DNA from 4 places in the Neorhizobium sp. BETTINA12A genome. Region 2 is predicted to be linked to each of the others. Evidence: predicted binding sites of a transcription regulator. Region 2 holds the regulator's gene; each other region holds the start of a gene.
The links. The regulator LexA, encoded in region 2, represses DNA repair genes until DNA is damaged. The targets are predictions, from matches to a motif close to TGTTCNNNNTGTGTTCNG.
Positions count from the first base shown of each region.

Region 1 (5,180 bases), on a different contig from region 2:
CGCCGGCGAACGCCATTTTTCATCCATGAACGATAGGACGATCACCGGTGAAACAATAAGGTGTCTCACATGACGGATGCGGGCTGGGATGATCTCAAACTGTTCCTGCATGTGGCGAGCGAAGGTGCCTTGAGTGGCGCCGCCGCCCGCACGGGCCTCAGCGCGCCGACGATCGGCCGGCGGATGCTGGCGCTGGAACGGACGACGGGCCGAACCCTTTTCGTGCGCAGCCAGCAGGGCTATCGGCTGGCGCCCGACGGCGAGACGCTGCTCGAACATGTCCGTGCCATGCAGAAGACGGCCGACAGCATCGCCGACTGGAAGGCGCAGGCCTTCGCGCTGCCGATCGTCTCGATTGGCGCCGACGCCTGGCTTTCCGGTTTCGTCAGCGATCATACGTCCGAGATCAGGGGCAAGGAGGACCGGTTCCGGCTCTGCTGTAAGTCGCTGCACAAGGGGCTCGATTTCACCTATCGCGAGGCGGATGTCGGGATCGTCGGCCGAAGGCCCGAATCCGGCAATGTGGCGATCCGCCGATCGGTCGCTGTCTCACACTGTATATATAGAGCGTATAGCCTTGCCGAAGACGAGACCATGCCGTGGGTTTCGATCGGCACCGAAAGCTCCCATTCGCCGGCCGACAAATGGGTGTTTCAGCATCACGAGGCCGATATCCGCACCTGGACCAATTCGCCGGAACTGCTGCTGCGGCTGATTGCCGGCGGCAACGGGCGCGGCGTCCTGCCGTGCTTCATCGGCGATGAGGTCCCTGGCCTGGTGCGCGAGGGCGGCATCATCGAAGAACTCACCTATACGATGTGGATCGTCGCCAATGACGACGACCGGCACCGGCCGGAGGTGCGCCAGGTGATCGAAGGCCTTGGAGCGCTTTTCAAAGGCCACGAGAGAAGATTCATCGGCGAGAGGGCGCAATCGGCAGCAAGCAGACTTGCTTACCGATGAATCGATCTTATTGTGTGCCGGTTTTAGAGAACCGGAACTGAAATCCATGCCTGCATTCTCGCGCTTCACACCGCTGATCAGCGCCCTTCCCGCCAGCGTCCCCTTCGTCGGCCCCGAAGCCATCGAGCGCAATCGCGGCCTCATGGTCAAGGCCCGCATCGGCGCCAATGAAAACGGTTTCGGACCGGCGCCTTCCGTCATCGAGGCGATCGGCGCAGCGGCCGCAAGCACCTGGAAATATGCGGATCCGGAAAATTTCGAGCTCAAGCAGGCGCTTGCGGCGCATCTGGGCTGTCAGGTCAACAATATTGCCGTCGGCGAAGGCATTGATAGCCTGCTCGGGCTGATCGTCCGGATGGTGATCGAGCCGGGCATGCCGGTCGTCACCTCCTTCGGTGCCTATCCGACCTTCAACTTCCATGTCGCAGGCCACGGCGGCCGGCTGGTGACGGTGCCTTATGTCGACGACCGCGAGCATCTCGATGGGCTGATGGAAGCCGTTCGCCGCGAAAACGCGCCACTCGTCTATTTCGCCAATCCCGACAATCCGATGGGAAGCTGGTGGGATGCCGACAGCATCGTCGCGTTTGCCAAGGCGCTGCCGGAAACCTGCCTGATGATTCTCGACGAGGCCTATTGCGAGACGGGGCCAGCCGGCGCGACGCCCGATATCGCCGCCCTGATCGACCGGCCGAACATCATCCGCACTCGAACCTTCTCGAAGGCCTACGGCATGGCCGGCTCGCGGGTGGGTTATGCGATCTCAACGCCCGGCACGGCGGAGGCCTTCGACAAGATCCGCAATCATTTCGGCATGAACCGGATCGGCGTCGCCTCGGCGCTCGCGGCATTCAAGGACCAGGCCTACCTCTCCCAGGTGATCGGACAGATCAAGGCCTCGCGGGAACGGATCGCCGCCATCGCTGAAACCAACGGCCTGAAGCCGCTGGCGTCTGCCACCAATTTCGTGGCGATCGACTGCGGCCGCGACGGCGCCTATGCGCGCTCGATCGTCGATGGGCTGATGGAGCACGGGGTTTTCATCCGCATGCCGGGTGTCGCACCGCTCAACCGCTGCATCCGCGTGAGCACGGGACCGGAGCCGGACATGGCGTTGCTTGAAGAAGCGCTGCCGAAGGTGCTGAAGAGCTTATAGGCCAAAAGAAAATGACCGCGCCGGCCTTGTTCCTGCCGGTCGCGGTCTCAATTTCAGGCGTCGTCCCCGTCCAGACCCGACCGCCCTGTCTCCCGATCCCCTTTTGGGTTGATGTCTTTTGGATTGTTCTCCCGCCGGCCCTCTTGCGGGGCCGGTCAAATTCTTCGACCACAGCGCTCCCTCGAGGAGCTCAGTGCATGGTCATCCATTCGCGAGCGGCGCGAAGGGCTGCGGCCAGCTGCATCTTGCTCATCGTCTGGGCCAGGTCGGCGCGCAGTTCGGCGGCGCGGTCGGAGCCCTTGATCGCGGCGATGTTGAGCCATTTGTGGGCGGAAACGAGATCGACGTCGCAACCACGGCCGGTCGCGTACATCAGGCCCATTTCGCAGAAAGTGTCGGCGCGGGTTTCGCCACCCATGGTGGCCATTCCGGAATTGTTCATTTCAAAGCGTGCCATCGGTTTGATCCCTGTTAAAGCCTGTTGTTCGTCGTCTGCCCTGTTTTTGCCCTTTCGGGCTCCGTCCGGATCGCCGTCTTAAAGCGGCTGTTTCGATCCTTCCGGCCGGCGGTTTTTCCCGCTCGTTTGATGACTTCACTATGCGCCCAACCTTCCAAAAGACGCCTAAAAAGCATGATTAATTCAACGAAAACAAAGTACAAACGCTTGGTAAACTTGGCTTTTTGTTAAACATGGGATGCCTTGCATTTTAAGGAATTTGCGGAGATTTTTACGAAAAATTTAGAAACGGATTTAAACTGATCGCTAACTACGAATCCGGGTCGCATCGTGGATCTGTGGAAAACCTGGCCCCTCCCCGAGGCTGTAAATCCCCCGTTTTCCAAGCCAATCCGATATTTACCTTTACGTACGGGTAAGATAAATTTCAAACCGGGTTCGCGCAAAGGGGTGCGAATTGGAGGAAACCGCGCCGTCTATCGCTTGAGAAGGTCTGACGGCGGAAGCAAAGGAGGAAACAATCATGATGCGCAGACTGATGCTTGCTGCCGCGCTGACACTTGCCGCAGCTGGGGCCCAGGCCGCAGAGCCGATTGAAGGCAATTGGAAAACCGCCAGCGGCGAGACCGCAGCGATCGGCAAATGCGACACCGCCTATTGCGTGACGCTGAAGACCGGCAAACATTCCGGCAAGCAGATCGGCAAGCTCTCCGGCAAGGACGGCGAATATAGCGGCGAGATCACCGACCCGGCGGACGACAAGACCTATAGCGGTTCCGGCTCGGTCAGCGGCAATTCGTTGAAGATGAGGGGGTGCGTCCTCGCGATCTTTTGCAAATCGCAGACCTGGACACGCCTCTAAGGTCGGCCCGCCCATATTCCTTATATAAGAAGTGCAGAAATGGTCGCGCCGACAAAGGTCGCGGCCATTTTTCGTCTCGCGACGTCAAGGACTGCCTGATTTTTTTGCTGCGCCGCACCAACAAAAGGCAGCATGATCACGGAAACGGCATCGGATTTGACCACCAAGTCCGGCGGATTTTTGGATGTCACAGTTTTGTGAAAAGCTTGAATAGGCCTTGAACGCAATTTATGCCGCACAAAAGTCCCAAAAAAGCCTTATTCGGCCAAAACACACACGCAGGCGATGCAAATTCTGTCCGACCTATCTATGCTATTGATATTAGTCGATAATTATCTTACCAAATTGTAACTTAATCGGTTTATTTACGGCAGGCTCAAAAAAATTAGCTTGCTTAGCACTTTTAACGTGCATTTTTAAAAGCCGATTTTGGCTGTCAACGTTTCGTTGACAACAGTCGCCAAAAGTGGGGCTTTCGGATCGAACCGATCGGTCCGATATCAGCATCGCAAACAGAAATTCACTCTGGTTCGACCCAAGACCGAACCGAACATACTCCAAGGATAAAGACAATGACCAAGATCACTTCCGCATTCGCCGCAGCCCTTATCGCTTCGGCTTCTTTCGCTTCCGTCGCCCTCGCTGAAGGCGACTATTATGAAGGCGCCTCCAAGGCCTCCGCGACTGTCGACCATGTTCAGACCGGCAGCATTGCGAAGGATCAACAGGCTGCCAACCAGATCCAGGCTCCGATCGGCCGCGGCGACTATTATGAAGGTGCAAACCGCCCGAACTAACCGCAGCTCATTCAAAACACCGAAACAACAATCCGCAGGCCAGGTCGCAAACTCATGAGCCGCGGAACACTCTGAAGGGACTATCACAATGACCAAAATCACTTCCGCAATCGCCGCAGCCCTCATCGCTTCGGCTTCCTTCGCCTCCGTCGCCCTCGCTGAAGGCGATTATTACGAAGGCGCCTCCAAGGCTTCCGCCACGACCGACCAGGTCCAGACCGGCAGCATCGGTCAGAAGGCCGAAGCCCAGAAGGCAGACGTCAACAGCGGCGACTATTTCGACGGCGCAAACCGCCCGAACTAACCGCAGACGTTCAAGACACAGAAACAACAATCCGCAGGCCAGGTCGCAAACTCATCAGCCGCGGAACACTCTGAAGGGACTACCATCATGACCAAGATCACTTCCGCAATTGCCGCAGCTCTCATCGCTTCGGCTTCCTTCGCCTCCGTCGCCCTCGCTGAAGGCGATTATTACGAAGGCGCTTCCAAGGTTTCCGCCACGACCGATCAGGTCCAGACCGGCAGTATCGGCCAGAAGGCCGAAGCCCAGAAGGCCGACGTCAACAGCGGCGATTATTTCGACGGCGCCAACCGCCCGAACTAACCGCAGACGTTCAAGATACAGAAACAATTTCCGCAGGCCAGGTCGCAAACTCATGAGCCGCGGAATACTCTGAAAGGATTATCATCATGACCAAGATCACTTCCGCTATTGCCGCAGCCCTGATCGCTTCGGCTTCGTTCGCCACCGCCGCTCTTGCCGATGAAGGCGACTATTATGAAGGCGCACAGCCCACCGAACAGGCTCAGGCCGTTCACGGTGCCCGCGTCGACAGCTTCGGCTACACCGGTTCTATCGCCCGCACCAAGGCTTCGGCCCAGTCGAACCAGTCGTTCGATGGCACGGTCACCCTGAACCGTGGCGACTATTATGAAGGCGCG
Region 1 covers NZ_JALBGW010000139.1:4,732-9,911, reverse strand. The annotation lists gene MOV61_RS23485 (LysR family transcriptional regulator) at 70-963, shown strand; gene MOV61_RS23480 (pyridoxal phosphate-dependent aminotransferase) at 1,010-2,119, shown strand; gene MOV61_RS23475 (sel1 repeat family protein) at 2,310-2,576, opposite strand; gene MOV61_RS23470 (DUF2147 domain-containing protein) at 3,100-3,438, shown strand; gene MOV61_RS23465 (hypothetical protein) at 4,011-4,235, shown strand; gene MOV61_RS23460 (hypothetical protein) at 4,324-4,539, shown strand; gene MOV61_RS23455 (hypothetical protein) at 4,627-4,842, shown strand; gene MOV61_RS23450 (hypothetical protein) at 4,929-5,180, shown strand, end outside.
Region 1: MOV61_RS23475 (sel1 repeat family protein) is a predicted target of LexA. The motif match lies at 2,765-2,782, and genes of this name have one in related genera.

Region 2 (5,180 bases):
GTGGTCGCGGCTTTCCATCTGGCAGGGACCGGCGATCAGCGACAGTTTTGCGTTCTGCGCGAAAACCACCTTGCCGCCTCCTTCGCCGACGGAGACGCTGGAGTTTGCGGTAACTTCCATGATCTATTCCTCGAAGCCGAACAAAACACCCTGGCCGGGCGCCGCCGAGACGAGAACACGGCCCTCCCGGCGGACGAATGCGACGTCATTAGCAGCAAGGGTGATCTCTGTCACGGCAAGATCGGCGGTTTTGAAGATGACCGCCCGGCCGCGCAGTCCTTCGGCGCCCGGGGTCGGCTGAACCGCAAATTCCGCCTCGAGCTCCCGATCCTGCAGGATCCGGATGCGGGCATTGGCCGCGGCAAGCTGGAGCGGTGCAGCCTCCGGCGCGGCCTTGGTCAGCAGCACCTGTTCGACCAGCGGAGCGAAATCGGCAGGTGTCGGGGCCGACAGGATGATTTCGCTCAGGCCGGTGACGGTATTGGCATGCCGCTCCAGCTCGCGGTCGGCAGGCAGCGGGTTGATGCGCTGGCAGGAAAACAGGAAGAACTCGGGCGCGCGGTCATCGCCGGCGAATGCCAGCCGGAAGCTCGCCTGCGTCTCGGAACCGTCGGCCAGGATCATGCCGCGGGAAAATTCCAGCACGTCGCCTGCCGAAACGCCGCGCATCTTGAAACGCGCATGATCGGCCATCGCATCGCGGGTCGCGACAACGAGAGCGGAAAAGCCCTGCCGGTTGGACGTCTTGCGGAAGGCGAGATCGCGAGCCGTGAAAACGTTGCCGCGCTTTGCCGCAACACCCGCATGGCGTCGGTTGGCAAGAGCCAGCGGCTCCAGGTAGGTCCCATCCGAGAAGAACACGCAAGCATTGGCGGTGCCGAAAGGATGAAAAGCATCCGGCGCAACTGTAAAACCGAGCTCCGTGAGCCGGGAACGCGCAGCGGTAAGTCCCGCCACCGGCAGCACGAGATGATCGATCGGTCTTGCGTTCACGCGAGGGCCCCCTGAATTGGAATCGCAAAGCTACTTTGGCAGCGGGCTGGCGCCGCGCAAGTGGTGTGACACCAGATATCTGGCACGCATCTATGAAGAAAAAATCATCATACTTCACAGAAATTTAGGGACTTGCGGAACACATATGGAACATATAGTGTCCGTTCTGGATTTGTTTCCGACTCTGAGGGTGCCAAAAGATGCTCACGCGCAAACAACAGGAATTGCTTCTGTTCATTCACGAACGCATGAAAGAATCCGGTATCCCGCCGTCATTCGACGAAATGAAGGACGCGCTCGACCTTGCGTCCAAGTCCGGAATCCATCGTCTGATCACGGCGCTCGAGGAGCGCGGCTTCATCCGCCGCCTGCCGAACCGGGCCCGCGCGCTGGAAGTCATCAAGCTCCCGGAAGCCTATTCGCCGAGCATTCAGCCGCGGCGCGGTTTTTCGCCCAGCGTCATCGAGGGCAGCCTCGGCAAACCGCAGCCGGCCGCAGCACCTCAGAAACTCGCGGCCAACGATGGCTCGTCGAACGCCACGACCGTTCCCGTCATGGGCCGCATCGCCGCCGGCGTGCCGATCTCGGCGATCCAGAACAACACGCACGACATCTCCGTGCCGGCCGAGATGCTCGGCTCCGGCGAGCATTACGCGCTGGAGGTCAAGGGCGATTCGATGATCGAGGCAGGCATTCTCGATGGCGACACCGTGATCATTCGCAACGGCACGACGGCCAATCCCGGCGACATCATCGTGGCGCTGGTGGACGATGAGGAAGCGACGCTGAAGCGTTTTCGCCGCCGCGGCGCCTCGATCGCGCTCGAAGCCGCCAACCCCGCCTACGAGACCCGCATTTTCGGGCCTGACCGGGTGAAGATCCAGGGCAAGCTCGTCGGCCTCATCCGCCGTTATCACTGATTAGCTGCCGGAGCGGTTCCGGCAACGCGTTGTCGAAACTCTGGCTTCGCCAATCGTAGTGGCGGTGCCTAGTCCAGGGCCGGTCCTCGGCCGCCATTGCGGCACGGACCTCCCAGCGTCGCATGTCGCCCGTGCCGTTCAGCGAAATCTCCAGCGCGCCGGTCTTTCTAAGCGTCGCGCCATTGATCATCAGTCCGCCGGACCGGCATCGGTCGAAACGTGCCCGCGGGGCGATGACAAGATCGGCGGCGTCGCAGGCAGCGCCGGCGTAACGGCCGTCTTCTACGGCCACGATGATGGCATTGCCCGTGCTTGCGGCGCACCAGGCCTTAGGCTCGCAGGTGAAGCGGTCGGAAGTCACCTGGCTTATTCGCAACCTCACTGTTTCGAGTTCCGCCGAGGTCAACTCGCGGCGCTTATCGTTTTTTGCGCCTGCTGGTTTGCGGTCGGGCGGCTTGTCCCTGGCCGGCGACATGTCCGGTTTGGTCGGGTCGCCGAGCAGAAGCGCCCTCTTCCACTGGTCGTAGATGAAATCAGGCGGGCGGGTGCGGTTGGTGGAAACCCGTTCCCCGTTTACGAGCGCCACCATTGTCCCGTCTTCCGAGACCAATATATCCGCCAGAGGCGTCGATCGCTCATGCCAGGAAAGCAGCAGAGCGGTCACCATCAGCGGCGGACCGATCAGCCTTAGCTTCGTCCTGAGCAGGGTCAGCAGCAGGAAGCCTGCCGTTGAGACCGTCAGGAACCATGGATGCTGGCGGCCTATCCCGACATCGCCACCCCAGGCAGCCACGTGCCCGGCAATAGCGATCACCGCTTCCAGGCCAAGGCCCATGAGCTTCATGAAGGGAGCATCAAGGCCGAAGGGCATCAGTAGCATGCCGACCAGACCGGCCGGCATCACCACGAAGGAGATGATCGGCATGGCTGCCAGGTTTGCGGCGAGGCCATAGGTGGCGATGCGATGGAAATGCTCGACCGAAAACATCGCGGTCGAAACGCCGCCGATCAGCGAGGTGACGAAGACGCCGGCTGCGAAATTCCACGATGCCAGGATCGGCATCACCATGCGGTGGCGGAACGGCAGAGGCTGAGGATCGCGGCCCTCGGCCCTCTGTTTCCAGAGCGCGTAACCGGCGACCAGGGCAACGGTGGCGGCAAACGACATCTGGAAGCTCGGCCCGAGCATTTCCGAGGGCGACATGGCGATGATGACGAGCGCGGACAGCGCCACATTGTGCAGGCTGATCGACGGTCGGTCGAAGAGGACGGCAACCAGCATGATTGCCATCATGATGTAGGCCCGCTCGGCCGAAACGCCGAAACCGGAGATCAGGTAATAGGCGGTGACCATTATCAGGGCGCCGAGTGCGGCGATCTTCTTCACCGGATAGGCGTGGCCGAAGCCCATAAAGACCGCGAGCACGGTCCGCACGCCGACGAAGAAGATACCGGCGGCGAGCGCCATGTTCAGTCCGGAAATGGCGACGATATGGGCTAATCCCGAAAGCCGTAAAGCTTCGGTCGTTCCCTTGGAGATTGCCCGGCGTTCGTCCGTCACGATTGCCGCGGCAAAGGCGCCGGAATCTCCCGGCACGGTCTCGCGGATACGGGTGGCGATTGCGCTGCGGAGATCGAAAAGCCGGCTTTCGATGTCGGCAATCCAGCTCCGGGTCGACGGACCGGCAGCCTGTTTTTTCGGCGCTCCATAAAAAAATCCGACCGCGCCGATGCCGTCGAAATAGGAGGAGAAGGCAAAGTCGTTGAGGCCAGGCAGTGCAGGTCCGGAGGGTGGTGAAAGGCGCGCGCGGCCGCTGATCGTCTCGCCGATCTGGGCGGGCTCATGTCGAGACCTTGCAAGCAGCGATACACGCTCCGGCGGGCGCCTGACTTCCGGATTGGATGTCCGGTCGATAAGGACGACATAGCGCCAACGGCCCTGGGCATCGATCTCCCTGCGCTCGACCACGCCGGCAAGTTCGGTTGTCACCGGCGTATCGAGAACGACGGTGGACCGCCGCCACGTCTCGAACTGTGCCAGCATCATGCCGCCCAGAAAGAGCGCGACACCGAGCGGCAAGAGATGGATCGTGCCGGAGCGGTGGCGCGAGACGATCACGAAGATCGTACATACGCAAAAAACGAGGAAAAACGGCCAGAACGCAGGGTTATAGGGCAGTGCGAACCAGCAGACGGCCCCTGCCCCGACGACGACCGGCAGGAAAAGGAAGCCATGGCCATAGACCATCTCCTCTTCCAGCATGATCGGGAAACTGCGTAGCAACCGATCGAGGCGCCGGCTCGCGGAGCGGCGAAAGCCCCCGTCCAGCGTATGGACCGGCGGGCGGCGCTCGATCGCGGGGAAAAGCTCGGCCAGATTTCGGAGCTTGCCCGAGTCGGGAGCGCTTGTGTTTATGCGGGGGTCCGGCGGCCGGGATATCAGTTTCCCTGCCTTGGCATGCGTCGGAAATGCATTTTCCTCCGGCATGAAACGCTCTGTCCGCCCCACCGCCAGACATGCGGCAATACAACCTGCGCGTTTCTTCTTCGGTCGTCAACTGGCGGTTAAATATCGGGAATTCCGAGCCACCGAAAGGGCATGCAACAGGAAGTTGGACATCCAAGCAAAAGCTGTTGCTCAATAATTTTTCGCGCTGCACAAAATGCCGTCACGACAGCTTGGCATCAGCTTTAGGATCATATAGCTAAACTGGTGGACGCTTAATTCTTGTGGCGCTTTTAGGGCGCCATGCCGCCAAAAGGTTGGAGGATCAGCATGACGGAAACAAGCGCAAATCTGGTAATCGGTGACAGACAAGTCGATCTGCCGGTCAAGTCGGGGACCATCGGTCCCGATGTGGTCGATATCGGCGCTCTCTACAAGCACACCGGCACCTTCACCTACGACCCCGGCTTCACCTCGACGGCGTCTTGCGAATCCAAGATCACCTATATCGATGGCGACGCCGGCATCCTGCTGCATCGCGGTTATCCGATCGAACAGCTCGCCGAGCACGGCGACTTCCTGGAAACCTGCTACCTGCTGCTTTACGGGGAACTGCCGACCGCTGCCCAGAAGAAGGACTTCGACTATCGCGTGACCCATCACACGATGGTGCATGAGCAGATGAGCCGCTTCTTCACCGGCTTCCGCCGCGACGCCCATCCGATGGCCGTCATGTGCGGCTGTGTCGGGGCGCTGTCTGCCTTCTATCACGACTCCACCGACATCACCGATCCGCACCAGCGCATGGTCGCTTCGCTGCG
Region 2 covers NZ_JALBGW010000018.1:564-5,743, forward strand. The annotation lists partial or broken gene kdsA (3-deoxy-8-phosphooctulonate synthase) at 1-120, opposite strand, end outside; gene MOV61_RS07765 (VOC family protein) at 124-993, opposite strand; gene lexA (transcriptional repressor LexA) at 1,194-1,913, shown strand; gene MOV61_RS07775 (ComEC/Rec2 family competence protein) at 1,894-4,401, opposite strand; gene gltA (citrate synthase) at 4,690-5,180, shown strand, end outside.

Region 3 (5,180 bases), on a different contig from region 2:
GAACACGCCCTAACTTCTCTCCAAACTCAGGGAGAGCACCATGCCAGAGACCAGAAAGCCGGGCCGCGGCCGAATCTATTCCTCGATCACCGAAACCATCGGCGACACGCCGATCGTGCGCCTCGACAAGCTGGCCAAGGAAAAGGGCGTGAAGGCCAACCTTCTGGCCAAGCTCGAATTCTTCAATCCGATCGCTTCGGTGAAGGACCGTATCGGGGTGGCGATGATCGAAAGCCTGGAGGCCGAAGGCAAGATCACGCCCGGCAGGACGACGCTGGTTGAGCCCACATCCGGCAATACCGGCATCGCACTCGCCTTCGCGGCCGCCGCCAAGGGATACAAGCTGATCCTCACCATGCCGGAAACCATGTCGATCGAGCGCCGCAAGATGCTCGCCCTGCTCGGCGCCGAACTGGTGCTGACCGAAGGCCCGAAAGGCATGAAGGGTGCGATCGCCAAGGCGGAAGAACTCGCCGCTTCGCTTCCGGATGCAGTCATCCCGCAACAGTTCGAAAATCCGGCCAACCCCGAAATTCATCGCAAGACGACGGCCGAGGAAATCTGGAACGATACCGACGGCAAGATCGACATCTTCGTCTCCGGCATCGGCACCGGCGGCACGATCACCGGTGCCGGCCAGGTGCTGAAGGAGCGCAACCCGGCACTCAAGATCATTGCCGTCGAACCGGAAGAATCGCCCGTGCTCTCCGGCGGACAGCCCGGGCCGCACAAGATTCAGGGCATCGGTGCAGGTTTCGCTCCGAAGATCCTGGACACGCACATCTATGACGAGATCATCACCGTCAACAGCGGTGAGGCGATGGAGATGGCCCGCCTGGTGGCCAGGCTCGAAGGCGTACCGGTCGGCATCTCCTCCGGCGCGGCGCTGCAGGCCGCCATCGAAGTCGGCAGCCGCGAAGAAAACGCCGGCAAGACCATCGTCGTCATCATTCCATCCTTCGCCGAGCGTTATCTGTCGACCGCGCTTTTTGAAGGGTTGGGGAATTAGTGGGTAGTGGGTAGTGGGTAGTGGGTAGTGGGTAGTGTCGGGCAAAGCGGGCGGCATACAAGCTGCCGAGCTCCATCCACTAATCACTACCCACTATTCACTGCTCACTCGCTCTCACGCCGCGGCCGTCGCCAGCCGTTCGCCGGCCATGCGATAGGAAATCGCCTCGGCGAGATGGAGGCGGCCGACGGTATCCTTGCCGTCAAGATCGGCGAGCGTGCGGGCGACCTTCAAAATGCGGTGGTATCCGCGGGCTGAGAACTTGAGCTTTTCCGCCGCATCCCTGAGCAGCTGGAGACCGCCGGGATCGGGTTCGGCTATCTTCTCGATCAATGCCGTCGAGCAGCGGGCATTGGTGAGCACGCGCGGATAACCGGCCTGTTCGAACCGCTCCCGCTGCCTGTCACGCGCGGCCGCCACGCGCCTGGCGACATCCGCGCTGCTTTCCGCCGGCCTCGGGCGAATGAGATCGGCGGCCGAGACTGCCGGTACGTCTATGCGGATATCGATCCTGTCCATCAGCGGCCCTGAAATGCGGCCCTGGTAGTCCGACATGCATTTTGGTCCACGTGCGCAGGAATGGCCGGGTTCGCCCGCCATGCCGCAGCGGCATGGGTTCATGGCGGCGACGAGCTGGATACTGGCGGGATAGGAAACCCGGTGGTTGGCGCGGGCGATAATGCATTCGCCGGTCTCCAGCGGCTGGCGGAGCGCGTCCAGCGCCTGCGGAGAGAATTCCGGGAATTCGTCGAGGAACAGCACGCCGTGATGGGCAAGCGATGCCTCCCCGGGCCTTGCGCGCAGGCCGCCACCCACGAGCGCTGCCATGGTGGCCGAATGGTGCGGCGTGCGGTAAGGCCGGCGATCGGAAAGCTTGCCGCCGGAAAGCTGGCCGGCGATCGAATGGATCATCGACACTTCCAGCAGTTCGGCAGCCGAAAGCGGCGGCAGGATCGACGGCAGCCGAGCGGCGAGCATGGATTTTCCGGAGCCGGGAGGGCCGACCATCAGAAGATTATGGCCACCGGCGGCGGCGACTTCCAGCGCCCGCTTGGCGGTTTCCTGACCTTTGATGTCGACGAGATCCGGCAGATTGGCAGGCAAGGCGCGGATTGCCGGCTGTGGACGCGAGATGACTTGGGTGCCGCGGAAATGGTTTGCGAGCGCGATCAGGCTGCGTGGCGCGATGATATCGATATCGGCCCCTGCCCAGGCAGCTTCCGCGCCGCTGTCAGCCGGGCAGATCAGGCCCTTTCCCAGAGCGTTTGCGGCGATTGCCGCCGGAAGCGCCCCGGCCACAGGTGCAAGCGTGCCGTCGAGGTTCAGTTCTCCGAGCACGACATAACCGGCGAGTGCATCTCCGGGAACGGCGCCCAACGCCGCCATCAGCGCCAGCGCGATCGGCAGGTCGAAATGCGATCCTTCTTTCGGAAGGTCGGCCGGCGCCAGATTGACGGTGATCTTCTTCGGCGGCATGGCAAGGCCCGAGGCATGCAAAGCCGCCTGCACCCGCTCGCGGCTCTCGGCTACCGCCTTGTCCGGCAGGCCGACGATATGCATGTTGATCTTGCCCGGCCCGACCATGACCTGCACGTCGACCGGAACGCCTTCTATGCCCTGGAACGCAACTGTGCTGACGCGCGAAACCATATCCACCCCGCCCCTAACCTCATGTCCAGGACGCCAGCGATACACGCTTTCCGTGCCAGGAATTGCAATCTGGCATAGAAATAAGAATGAAACAAGAACATTAATCGAACAACTTCACGCATCCGCTGCAAGTGGGTTGCGGGCGGTTGCAGCGCGAGAACAAAGGCGAACCGTATCCGAAACGCCTGCCTCCATCAGGCGCGTTTTGCCTCGATTGCATCCCAGAGGAGGCTTGCGACGTCGGCGCCGCCGAACTTCTTGACTTCGCGGATGCCCGTCGGGGATGTGACGTTGATCTCGGTCATGTAGTCGCCGATGACATCGATGCCGACGAAGATGAAGCCGCGTTCGCGCAGGGCGGGTCCGATGCGGGAGCAGATTTCCTTCTCGCGCGGCGTGATCTCGGTCGCCTCGGCGCGGCCGCCGACATGCATGTTGGAGCGGCTGTCGTGTTCGGCGGGAACCCGGTTGATCGCGCCGACTGGTTCGCCGTCGACCAGAAGGATGCGCTTGTCGCCCTTGCGCACGGCCGGCAGATAGGCCTGGGCGATATAAGGTTCGCCGCGATACATCTGGCCAAACATTTCGAGCAGCGACGTGAAATTGCGGTCGTCCCGGGCGGAATGGAAAACCCCGGCGCCGCCATTGCCGTAGAGCGGCTTCAGGATGATATCGCCCATCTCCTCTCGGAAGCGGGCGATTTCGCCCGGATCGCGGCTGATCAGCGTTGCCGGCATCAAATCGGCAAATTCGGTGACGAAAATCTTCTCCGGCGAGTTGCGCACCCAGGCGGGGTCGTTGACGACAAGCGTTTTCGGGTGGATGCGCTCAAGCAGATGGGTCGAGGTGATATAGCCCATGTCGAAGGGCGGATCCTGGCGCAGGTGCACCACGTCCATCTCCGACAGATCGATGCGCTCCTTGTCGCCGAGCGTGAAATGATCGCCCTTGACGTCGCGCACCTGCAGCGGTTCGACGGCAGCGAAGATCTTGCCGTCGCGCATGGTCAGGCGGTCGGGGGTATAGTGAAACAGTTCGAAACCACGCGCCTGCGCTTCGAGCGCCATGGCGAAGGTGGAATCGCCGGCAATGCTGATGCCGGAAATATGGTCCATCTGGAACGCGACCTTGCGGATTTTCGCCATGACTTCAGCCCCCTAGGATTGGCCCGCCTGATGTAGGATGGCGAGCCCCCAAAGGCAACTGCAATCGGCCGATATCACGCGGAGATGCCGACCTGCGTCTTTGCCCGCAACATGTTACGCAGCCGGAAAAGCATGGCGATCGGCTTCGGGAAAGGCCGGCGGATGAATGCTACCTTTTTCAGATAGTTGTCGATGCGCCAGGTGGCCCAGGTCCGGCCCTTGAAATAGCCGACATCGCCTGCCGTCAGCGTGCGCTGCGTGCCGTCATCGGCAGTCACGTGCACTTCGCCCTCAAGGATCACCACCGTTTCGTCCCAATGGAAGTACCAGCGGAACTCGCCGGCCGTGCATTCCCACACGCCGGTCGTGGCGCAATCGTCTTCTGCGGTGGAGTGGGAGGCGGCACGCGCGCGCGGATCACCGGCGAGCACCCATGTGGGCTCGATCGGCATCGGCTTCATCTCCAAAGAATGCGGGCAGGCGCCGATGAACGCCTTAACCTTCGGTTTCTCCGGCGTGTCTGACCTGTATCTGAATGCGATTGCCGCTGCGGTCGCGGCGAGGACATGCCAACTCATCTTTCCCCCAAAAGCTGCCAATTCCGGGAAAATGTAGCGGCAAAGAGTAAGGCTGCTGTTCAGGCCAATCGTACAATTTTAACGATCGGCCTGATTTTCGCACTCTCTTTAGAGAACCGGTTCGACCGGCGCGAGCTTTGCCTCCGCCGGTACGTTGCCCGGCAGCCGCTTGCCCGTATCGAGCGAGAAGAAGTGCAGGCGCTTGGCATCGACGGCGATGCGCATTTCCGCAGAGAGCGCAATCTCCGGCGAAACGGCGGCAGTGATCTGCTGATCGCCGACGGTGCCGTGGATCAGTCGCTGGGCGCCCAGTTCCTCGGTATATTCGAGGCGGAAAGGCAGGGCCTCTTCGTCGTCGCGCGCGATGCGCAGATCCTCAGCGCGGACGCCGACGGTAACGGCGCCCGAAGTCGGTGCAAAACCGTTGAGGCTGATCATCGCCGGGCCGATCGCCAGCTTGTCGCCATGCAACTCCCCCTTGACGAGGTTCATGGCCGGCGAACCGATAAAGCTTGCCACAAAGGTAGAGGCGGGTGCGTGGTAAACTTCCAGCGGCGCACCGATCTGCTCGATCTCTCCCCCGTTCAGAACGACGAGGCGGTCGGCGAGCGTCATGGCTTCGAGCTGGTCGTGGGTGACGTAGATCGACGTGGTGCCGAGGCGGCGCTGCAGGCGCTTGATTTCGCCACGCATGGAAACGCGCAGTTTCGCATCGAGGTTGGAGAGCGGCTCGTCGAACAGGAAGGCTGCCGGCTTGCGTACGATGGCGCGGCCCATGGCGACGCGCTGGCGCTGGCC
Region 3 covers NZ_JALBGW010000017.1:35,466-40,645, forward strand. The annotation lists gene cysK (cysteine synthase A) at 41-1,009, shown strand; gene MOV61_RS07585 (YifB family Mg chelatase-like AAA ATPase) at 1,124-2,659, opposite strand; gene gshB (glutathione synthase) at 2,854-3,804, opposite strand; gene MOV61_RS07595 (cupin domain-containing protein) at 3,879-4,382, opposite strand; gene MOV61_RS07600 (sn-glycerol-3-phosphate import ATP-binding protein UgpC) at 4,491-5,180, opposite strand, start outside.
Region 3: MOV61_RS07585 (YifB family Mg chelatase-like AAA ATPase) is a predicted target of LexA. The motif match lies at 2,753-2,770, and genes of this name have one in related genera.

Region 4 (5,180 bases), on a different contig from region 2:
CAGTGCGGCGACGGCGGAAGCAAAGCCAGCGGTGAAAGACACGGTGACATTCGGTCCCGGCAACGTGAAGACGTTTTCCGGCGCCTTTCTGGCGGCCCGCACTGCCGACGTCGACCACGACTACGACACCGCGATCGCGCTTTACCGCAAGGCGCTGGCTTTCGATCCCGCCAACCTGGAAATCCGCGAGAGGCTGATGATCTCGCTGCTGCTCAACGGCGATTTCGACCAGGGTCTCGCCGAGGCCAATGCGCTGAAGGATGACAATGCCGTCGAGCGGATCACCAAGATCGTCCGCGGCCTCGATGCCCTGCGTGACAAGAAGTTCGACACCGCCAAGAAAGTGCTTGCCTATGAGGGGCCGAACGATCTCGACCGGCTGACCCACCAGCTCCTTTCCGCCTGGGCGGATGTCGGCGCCGGCAAGGGCAAGCAGGCGATGGCCAGCATCAACAACCTCAAGGGACCGCCCTGGTACAAGGTATTCACCGACTACCATCTCGGCGCCATGGCGCTGGTGACCGGGGATATCGGCACCGCACGGCAGCATCTCAACACCGCCGTCACCAACAAGGAAGCCGTCGCCACCGCGCCGGACACGTTTATGCGCGCCGTCATGGCGCTTGCGCGTCTTGAAGCGGCTGCCGGCAACAAGCAGAAGGCGCTCGACGCGATCTCCGTCGGTGACGGCATGGTCTCCAATTATGCGCCGCTGAAGGCGCTGCGCCAGAGCATCGAAAAGGGCGAGAAGCCCCAGCAGCAGGTGAGCAATGCTGCCGAAGGTGCAGCCGGCGTGCTGTTTTCAATCGGCGGCGCGCTGAACCGCCAGGGCGCCGAAGACATGGTCTCGCTCTACCTGCAGATCTCCCACGCGCTCGACGCCAAGAGCGCCGACACGCTGATCCTGCTCGGTGGCATCGCCGAGAAGCTCAAGCAGCCCGATCGCGCCATCAAATTCTATGCGAGCGTTCCGGCCGATTCGCCGATGCGCCGCATTTCCGAACTGCAGCTCGGCGTGACGCTTTCCGACACCGGCAAGGTGAATGAGGCCAAGCAGCACCTGAAATCGCTGATCGAATCCGATCCGTCGGACATCCGCAGCTATATCGCCTACGGCAGCGTGCTTTCCGACGCCAAGGACTACAAGACCATGGCCGAGACGTACGACAAGGCGGCCGAGGTCATCGGGCCGGTGCCGAAGCCGGGCGACTGGACCATCTTCTTCCAGCGCGGCATCGCCTACGAGCGGCTGAAAAACTGGGAGAAGGCCGAGCCGAGCTTCCGTAAGGCGCTCGAGCTCAACCCTGAACAGCCGCAGGTGCTCAACTATCTCGGATATTCGCTGGTCGACATGAACAAGAACCTCGACGAGGGTCTCGGCATGATCAAGCGGGCCGTCGATGCGCGACCGGATGACGGCTACATCGTCGATTCGCTCGGCTGGGCCTATTTCCGCATGGGCAAGTTCGACGATGCCGTGACCGAGCTCGAACGTGCCGTGCAGCTGCGCGCCGGCGATTCGACGATCAACGATCATCTGGGCGATTCCTACTGGCGTGTCGGGCGCAAGCTCGAAGCCGTCTATCAGTGGAACCGGGCGCTGATCTCGGAAGGCGAGGATATCAACCGCGAGCAGATCAAGGAGAAGATCGAGAAGGGCCTGCCCCCGCTCGATCCGAACGCGACGACTGCCGACCGCAGCCCGTCCGAACCCGTAGCGCCCGCTCCGCCGGCGCCGGCCAATCCTGACAAGAAATCCTGACGCCTATGTTTCTGGGCAATTTGTCATCCGACAGCCGGTTCGCCGACGAGGCGAACCTTTTCGAACTCGCGCCCGCCAAGATCAATCTTGCCCTGCACGTGACCGGCCAGCGGGCCGACGGTTATCACCTGCTCGAAAGTATCGTGACCTTTGCCGACACGGGGGATCGGCTCAGCTTCAGCGATGCTGACGCAGACGGCCTTTCCTTTTCCGGCCGGTTCGCTTCGCTGCTGCCGACATCCGTCGAGGGCAAGCATGGCAATCTCGTGCTGAAAGCCCGCGATCTCTTGCGCAAGGCGCTGCAGAATAAAGGCGTTTCGCCGCCGCCGGTTGCCATTCATCTTGAAAAGAACCTGCCGGTTGCAGCCGGTATCGGTGGCGGTTCGGCGGATGCGGCGGCAACGCTGCGTGGCCTGATGCGCTTCTGGAACGTTGGGCTGCCGGCCGAAGAACTGGCAGTGCTTGGTCTTTCGCTTGGCGCCGACGTGCCGATGTGCCTGAAGGGCGAACCGCTGATGGCCAGGGGGATAGGCGAAGAGCTGACTGCCCTTCCCGACATGCCCTCGTTGTCGCTGGTGCTCGGCAATCCGCTGGTCGGGGTCTCGACGCCGGGTATCTTCCGTCGCCTGACCCAGAAGGACAATTCGCCGATCGGCGCGCTCGACGGCGACTGGATCAGCTTTCTGAAGATGCTGCGCAACGACCTTGAGCCGCCGGCGCGCTCGCTGGTGCGCGAAATCGACCAGATTTCCAGCTTGATCGGCGCGGAAGGCACGATGCTGACGCGGATGTCCGGTTCGGGCGCCACCTGTTTCGGGATATTTCCTTCCTTCGAAGCGGCGGAAAAGGCGATGGAGAACCTTAACGGCCAGAAGCCGGAATGGTATTTTCAGGCGGTGAGAACCGTTGGCCAAAGCCCTGAGAAAACCCCATGAACCGGATCGACGACACCCGTTCCTTCATCCCCGTCGGCATCGCCGTGCTGACCGTCTCCGACACGCGCACGGCGGCCGACGACAAGTCCGGCGATACGCTGGTGGCGCGGATCACCGAAGCCGGCCACCAGCTCAAGGCGCGGGCGATCGTGCCTGACGACAAGGACCGGATTGCCGGCCAGGTGCGGGAATGGACGCTCGATCCGGATATCGACGTGGTGATTACCACGGGCGGCACGGGCTTTACCGGCCGGGACGTGACGCCGGAGGCGCTGGAGCCGCTGTTCGAAAAGCGCATGGACGGCTTTTCGGAAGTGTTCCACCGGATTTCCTACGACAAGATCGGCACGTCGACGATCCAATCGCGGGCGACCGGCGGGGTGGCGAACGCCACCTTCATCTTCGTGCTGCCGGGCTCGCCCGGCGCCTGCAAGGATGCGTGGGACGGCATTCTGAAGGCGCAGCTCGACTACCGCCACATGCCCTGCAATTTTATCGAGATCATGCCACGGCTCGACGAGCACCTGAAGCGCGGCGGCAAATAGGCGCTACCTGACCGCAGCCGCCACCCAGGCCGGGATCATCTCGCTCGAAAGCTTCGACACCTTCTGGCCGCGCGCCAGCGTTTCCAGGTTCATTCCCGATTTTGCCAGCGCGATCGCCTGCCGCTTCGGCAGCAACATGCCGTATTCCAGCGGCGGTACGGCACGACCGATGCGTTTGAAGAACGGCCGCCGGTAATTGCGGGCCGGCGCGAAGCGGGCCGGCTGCTTGTTGAGCGCGATATATTCCATCACCTCATCGATCCAGCCGCCCTGCGGCCGGGAGCCGGGCTCGACCAGCAACAACCATTCTCCCCGGGCGCCGCGCAAAATATCCTTGATATCCCAATGGCCATAAAAACGGCAGCCGGCCGCATCGGCAACGCGGGAGGAACCATCCCGCGAACCGTGATCGAGCACCACGACATCGCTCACAAGCCCCTCTACCGCAGCGGGAACGAGCACCGAGAGCGTCTGCGCCAGCTCGGATTCCTGATCGCGGCATTCCATGATGACAGTCAGCATTCCTGACATGTAACGCATAGCAACACGGAACGCCAGAAACGCGGGCCGCGAATTTTGTTCTTGCAATGTTCTCATTTCAGCGCTAGGAATTTAATCATCAGGAACGGGGATTTCCCCTTCAGGAGCTAACCCATGAACGAGCTGCATCAATTGCGGCAGGACGCTTTCGCGCCTGCTCATACGGCCGATATTGCCGATGCGTTGGTCCAATCCTCCGGTCTTCGGGTGGAGATCGACCGGCGTCGCGGACGCGGCGCGGGGCTCAATCCGAGCGGCCGTTTCGAGGAGGAGCGCCGCGAGGCCTTCGACGACGGCTGGCAGACGCTGGAGGAGCTCGAACCGTTCAGGACCGAGGTGCAGGTGGAAAAGCCGCGCACCGCGATCACCCGCAACGAATCGCCGGACCTTTCGTTCGACCGCTCGATCAATCCCTATCGCGGCTGCGAGCATGGCTGCATCTACTGCTTTGCCCGGCCGACGCACAGTTTCATGGGGCTTTCCCCGGGCCTTGATTTCGAATCGAAGCTGTTCGCCAAGCCTGACGTGCCGAAACTGCTCGAACGGGAGCTGAGCCGCCCGGACTACAAGGTGCGGGCGATCGCGATCGGCACCAATACCGACCCCTATCAGCCGATCGAGCGGGAATGGCGGATCATGCGGCAGATCCTCGAAGTGCTGCAGAAGGCCAATCATCCCGTCGCGATCGTCACCAAGTCGGCGCTGATCACCCGCGACATCGACATTCTTGCCGACATGGCATCCAAGGGGCTCGCGAAGGTCGGGATTTCGGTCACCACACTCGACCGCAAGCTTGCCCGCACTATGGAGCCGCGCGCCTCGACCCCTCCCAAGCGCCTCACTGCCATCAAGGCGTTGACCGATGCCGGCATTCCGACCGCGGTCATGGTGGCACCCGTCATTCCGGCGCTCAACGATCATGAGATCGAGCGTATCCTGGACGCCGGCCATGCGGCCGGGGCGACGGAGGCAAGCTACGTGCTTTTGCGCCTGCCGCTGGAAGTGAGCCCCCTCTTCCGCGACTGGCTGCTGCAGAACTACCCGGACCGCTACCGGCATGTGATGTCTCTCGTCCGCTCGATGCGCGGCGGCAAGGATTACGACGCCGAATGGGGCAAGCGGATGAAGGGCGCCGGTCCCTATGCCTGGCAGATCGGCCGCCGTTTCGAGATGGCGACCAAACGGCTCGGCATGGTCCGGCGCGGCCTGCCGCTGCGCGACGACATCTTCCTCCGCCCCGACGGCGGCGGCATCCAGCTCTCGCTGCTCTGACCGGACTTTATTCCGGTTCGATTTTAATTTCCCATTTCCGACGCGGCCCGCCCTGTCCCCCGTGTCGGAAAAATACCCCGGTTCCACCGCCGCCCCTCGGTGGATAGCGACGCCGCAATCGCTTGG
Region 4 covers NZ_JALBGW010000122.1:8,591-13,770, forward strand. The annotation lists gene MOV61_RS22280 (tetratricopeptide repeat protein) at 1-1,762, shown strand, start outside; gene MOV61_RS22285 (4-(cytidine 5'-diphospho)-2-C-methyl-D-erythritol kinase) at 1,768-2,697, shown strand; gene moaB (molybdenum cofactor biosynthesis protein B) at 2,694-3,242, shown strand; gene MOV61_RS22295 (glycosyl transferase) at 3,246-3,764, opposite strand; gene MOV61_RS22300 (PA0069 family radical SAM protein) at 3,897-5,054, shown strand.
Region 4: MOV61_RS22295 (glycosyl transferase) is a predicted target of LexA. The motif match lies at 3,820-3,837, and genes of this name have one in related genera.